One region of the Arthrobacter sp. Y3221114 genome, then DNA from elsewhere that is predicted to be linked to it. Evidence: predicted binding sites of a transcription regulator. Region 1 holds the regulator's gene; the other holds the start of a gene.
What was found. The regulator LexA, encoded in region 1, represses DNA repair genes until DNA is damaged. The targets are predictions, from matches to a motif close to TCGAACANNTGTTCGA.
Positions count from the first base shown of each region.

Region 1 (2,394 bases):
TTGATGTGGGCAGTCCCTTCGATTACCCCCGGCAGGGCGTGCTGTACGTGGCGTCACATCTGCCCAAACCGGGCCGGGGCACCAGCCCCGAGCAGCTTGATGAACTGGAGGGGCTCCTGCTGGCCTCGCGCGGCGGCGCCCTGGGCCTGTTTTCCTCACGGCGTGCGGCAGAAGAAGCTGCAGCGGAAATGCGCGAGCGCACCGACCTGACCATCCTGTGCCAGGGAGAATCATCGATGGCGGCGCTGGTCCGCCAATTCGCCGAGGAACCGGACGCATGCCTGTTTGGCACCATGACGCTCTGGCAGGGCGTCGACGTTCCCGGTGCAGCGTGCCGGCTCGTGGTCATCGACCGGATTCCGTTCCCCCGGCCGGACGACCCGCTAACGACTGCCCGAACCCGGTCCGTGGCGCAGGCCGGGGGAAACGGTTTCATGACGGTTTCGGCGACCCACGCGGCCGTGCGGCTGGCGCAGGGGGCAGGCAGGCTGATCCGCGCCTCCAACGACCGGGGAGTAGTGGCCGTGTTGGACTCGCGGCTGGCGACAGCACGATACGGGGGCTTCCTGCGCAGCGCCCTGCCGCCGTTCTGGAGCACCAAGGACGGAGCCATGGCACGTCAGATCCTGGAGAGGCTGGCTGCAGCCGCTGCCTGAACGGGCTGGGGCAGCAGCCACGCCGGAGCGGTCGCCCGCGCAAACCGGGAACGGGCAACGGGCCCTCGGTGACCGGCAGAGGGGTCTGAGGAGCCTGCGGCGGGTCAGAGGGCCCGCATCACCGAGACAACCTTGCCCATGATGGTTGCGTGGTCTCCCAGAATCGGTTCGTACTGGGTGTTCTGCGGCAGCAGCCAGGTGTGACCGTCGCGCTGCCGGAAGGTCTTGACCGTTGCTTCGTCGTCGAGCAGCGCCGCCACGATGTCGCCGTTCTCGGCCGTGTGCTGCTGGCGCACCACGACCCAGTCGCCGTCACAGATAGCCGCATCGATCATCGAATCGCCCGAAACCCTGAGCATGAACAACTCGCCGTGTCCCACCAGTTGGCGCGGCAGGGGCATGACGTCCTCGACCGCCTGGTCAGCCAGGATAGGACCGCCTGCCGCGATCCGTCCCACCAGCGGCACCATCGCCGTGTCGGACGAAGTGGTCAGTTCGGATACTGCAACGCCGCTGGAGCTGCGCAGCTGCTGCGGTTCATCGACCCCGACGATTTCCACGCCGCCGTGCTCGAGGGTCAGCGGAGTCAGGATTTCCATCGCACGGGGACGCTTGGGGTCGCGCCTGATGTAGCCCATCTTCTCGAGTTGCGCCAGCTGGTGCGTGACGCTGGACAGGCTCGCCAAACCGACGGTGTCACCGATTTCGCGCATCGACGGAGGGTATCCGTGGGACATGACGGAGCGCTGGATCGTCTCCAGGATCTTCTTCTGCCGCGGCGTCAGGCTGCGTCCCACCTTGACGGGTCGGCCGCGTCGCCTGGCTCCGGCAGTGGTGGTGCTCTCTTCGGACATATCCGGCCCCGGTCTCCCCGTAGTGGTCCATGCGCCGGCGCTGCGGTAGCGGAACCGCGCATGGGTTGTTGTCTGGCTGTTTTGTCGGTGGCGGCTGGTGCACTGCTCTTACCGCCGCTTGACGCTTACAACGCTAGGCGAGGCGGTGGTGAATTTCAAACACTTGTTCGACTGAGTCTCGACAATATTCGATCACCAGTGCTAAAACTATAGAAGACGCATTCGAAGATACGTTCGAATGCGGTTGCCAAACGATCGAAACCAGCAGAAATAGATCGAAAATCGGAAAGGTGACACCATGTCCGCCCAGCTCGCACCGCAGCCCGCCGGCGTCCGTACCAGCACCAACCTCCGGCTGACCCGCCGAGGCCGCTTGTTGCTGATTGGCCTGCCGCTGATGCTCGCTGCGGCCGCCGCCCTGACCTTGATCGGTTTCTTCACGGCGCCGGCAATGGCCGCCGCCGGGCAGCTGGGACCGGGGCCGGCGGCAACTGTCACGGTCGGCAGCGGCCAGACGCTGTGGGACGTGGCCGTGCAGTCCGCCCCCGACCGCAACCCTCACGATGTCATTTTCGAGATCGCGCAATTGAACGGACTCCAGGGGGACATCGTCCATGCCGGCCAGCAGTTGCTGGTCCCGTCCGCGCGCTGAGGCAGCCGTAATATGAGCTGCTTCGGCCCGCCCGATTCCTGCCCCGGGCGGGCCGAAGCTTAAACTGGACCAGTGAGTGAGCAGTTAGAACGCCTGAACCGCCTGCCGTTGCGGGACAATCTCCGGGGCTTAGAGCCCTATGGTGCGCCCCAGTTGGAGGTTCCCGTCCTCCTGAATGTCAACGAAAACACCCACGGCCTGCCCGACGCAGTCCGTCAGGCCATCGTCTCGG
Region 1 is NZ_JBNHHW010000007.1:36,483-38,876, reverse strand. It holds gene AC5RV3_RS14700 (ATP-dependent DNA helicase) at 1-656, shown strand, start outside; gene lexA (transcriptional repressor LexA) at 761-1,510, opposite strand; gene AC5RV3_RS14690 (LysM peptidoglycan-binding domain-containing protein) at 1,809-2,162, shown strand; gene AC5RV3_RS14685 (histidinol-phosphate transaminase) at 2,235-2,394, shown strand, end outside.

Region 2 (2,394 bases), on a different contig from region 1:
GCCCACCTGCCGGATCACGGAGGCCCGGATCCGGCCGGCAGTTTCCACCAACTGGTCCTCATCGCCGGGCAGGCCCAGGAAAGACTCGTCGATCGAATAGACCTCCTGCCACGCCCCGAACCGGCCTAGCACTTCCATCACCCGGGCGCTCAGGTCCCCGTACAGCTCGTAGTTGCTGGAGCGCGCGACCAGCCCCCAAGCCTTGGCCCGCGGCGCCACCTGGAACCACGGCGTCCCGGTCTTCAGCCCCAACTGCTTGGCTTCCTCGGAGCGCGCCACCACGCAGCCGTCATTGTTGGAGAGCACGACGACGGGGCGCCCCTCGAGGGATGGATCGAAGACCCGCTCGCAGGAGACGTAGAAATTGTTGACGTCCACCAGCGCGATCCGTTCGCCGGGCCGGGATCCGGGCGGCTGGCCGGAGGTTACGCCGGACGCAGGCGGTTGGCCGGGGGCCGCGGCGCCGGACCCCAATGCGGGGCCGCTAGACATGGTGCAGGCAACGGGTGGCGACGCCCCAGATGCTCAGCTCCGCGAGTTCGCCCACCTCGGTGGGGACACCGCCGTCGTCCGCCTGCAACCGCACGCCGTCCGTGGTGAGATGCAGGCGCCGCACCACCAATTCCCCGTCCAGCACCGCGATCACCACCGAACCGTCGCGCGGGGTCAGCGAGCGGTCCACGATCAGCTCATCGCCGTCGCAGATCCCGGCGGCCGCCATCGAGTTCCCGGCCACCCGCATCACAAAGGTGCTGGTCCGGTCGCGGATCAAGTGCCGGTTCAGATCGATGCCGCCGTGGAAGTAGTCCCGCGCCGGCGACGGGAAACCGCGCGCGTCCTCGGGCGTTCCGGTGCCCGTTTCGGGGCCGGCCGACGCATTCCACGGCTGCTCCAAACCGAACATCCCGGACCCCCGTCTTCGAACAAAGCTTCGAAGACAACACTAGCACCGGCCCTCCGCCGGGCCCATCCCCCGCTGCCCGAACCGCCCGCCCGTTGCATCGCTCACCGGGAACGTCGCACGAGGTGGACGGGGCCACCAGCCCCGCGCAGGTGAGTCGCCTTCGCTCAAGTTTGCGGAACTTCTGGAATAATCATCACTCGAAGGCGTTAACATGAGTCGAAGGCACTCACGTTCACAGGAGGATTATCCATGCCACTGTTCTTCGGACCAGCTTCCGGCAACGGTTCATTCGACGAGTTCCTGGCCCGCTACCTGCAGGGCCAGCGGGCGGCCCAGTCCCGCACCGTTGACCTCACCCGCCTGCTCAGCCGCCGCACCCACGAAGTGCTGGCACAGTCAGCCCGGTTTGCAGCGGGCCTCGGCCACATCGAGGTGGACGCCCTGCACATTTTGCACGTCATGGCCCGCCAGGAGCCGGCCGCCAGCCAGATCAAGCTGGCCGGCGCCGACCCGCAGGCCATCGCGCGCTCCGCCGAGCAGGGTTTGCCGGAAAAGACCGCCCCGACCCGTGAAACGCCGTCGCTGACGCCGTCCGCGCAGCGTGCCCTGCTGGACGCGCACCAGGTGGCCCGCGCGTTCGGCTCCACGTACATCGACCCCGAGCACCTGTTCGGGGCTTTCGTCCTGAACCAGGAAACCCCCGCCGGCCAGCTCCTGGCCGGCGCTGGCGTGACCCCGATGGCGCTGCAGCAGGCGGCGGAGGAAGCTGCGGCGCAGGCCGTCGGCCCCACCACAACCGCCGGGCCGCAAACGGGCGCCAATCCCCAGGCGGAAACGCCCATGCTGGACCAGTTCGGCACCGACCTGACCGCCCAGGCCCGGGAGGACCGGCTGGACCCGGTGATTGGCCGCGCCGACGAGATCGCCCAGACCATCGAGATCCTCGCCCGCCGGACCAAGAACAACCCGGTATTGATTGGCGAGGCCGGCGTGGGCAAGACCGCCATCGCCGAAGGCCTCGCGCAGGCCATCGTGGCCGGCGACGTCCCGGAGCAGCTGCGCGGCAAACGCGTGGTATCGCTGGATCTGCCGGGCATGCTGGCCGGCACCCGCTACCGCGGCGATTTCGAGGAACGCCTGACCAAGACCCTGGACGAGATCAGCGCCGCCGACAGCGAGCTGATCGTGTTCATCGACGAACTGCACACGGTCGTCGGCGCCGGCGGGGGCGGCGAGGGCGGCATGGACGCCGGCAACATCCTCAAGCCCCGGCTGGCACGAGGTGAGCTGCACCTGGTCGGCGCCACCACGCTGGGCGAGTATCGCAAGGTGGAGAAGGACCCCGCCCTGGAGCGCCGCTTCCAGCCGGTCATGGTCGGCGAGCCCTCGGTTGAAGACGCCGTGCAGATCCTGTCCGGGCTGAAGGACCGCTATGAGGAACACCACCAGGTGGCCTACACCGACGAAGCGATCCGCGCCGCCGTCGAGAT
Region 2 is NZ_JBNHHW010000004.1:159,859-162,252, forward strand. It holds gene AC5RV3_RS10355 (Y-family DNA polymerase) at 1-492, opposite strand, end outside; gene AC5RV3_RS10360 (LexA family protein) at 485-904, opposite strand; gene AC5RV3_RS10365 (ATP-dependent Clp protease ATP-binding subunit) at 1,154-2,394, shown strand, end outside.
Region 2: AC5RV3_RS10360 (LexA family protein) is a predicted target of LexA. The motif match lies at 920-935, and genes of this name have one in related genera.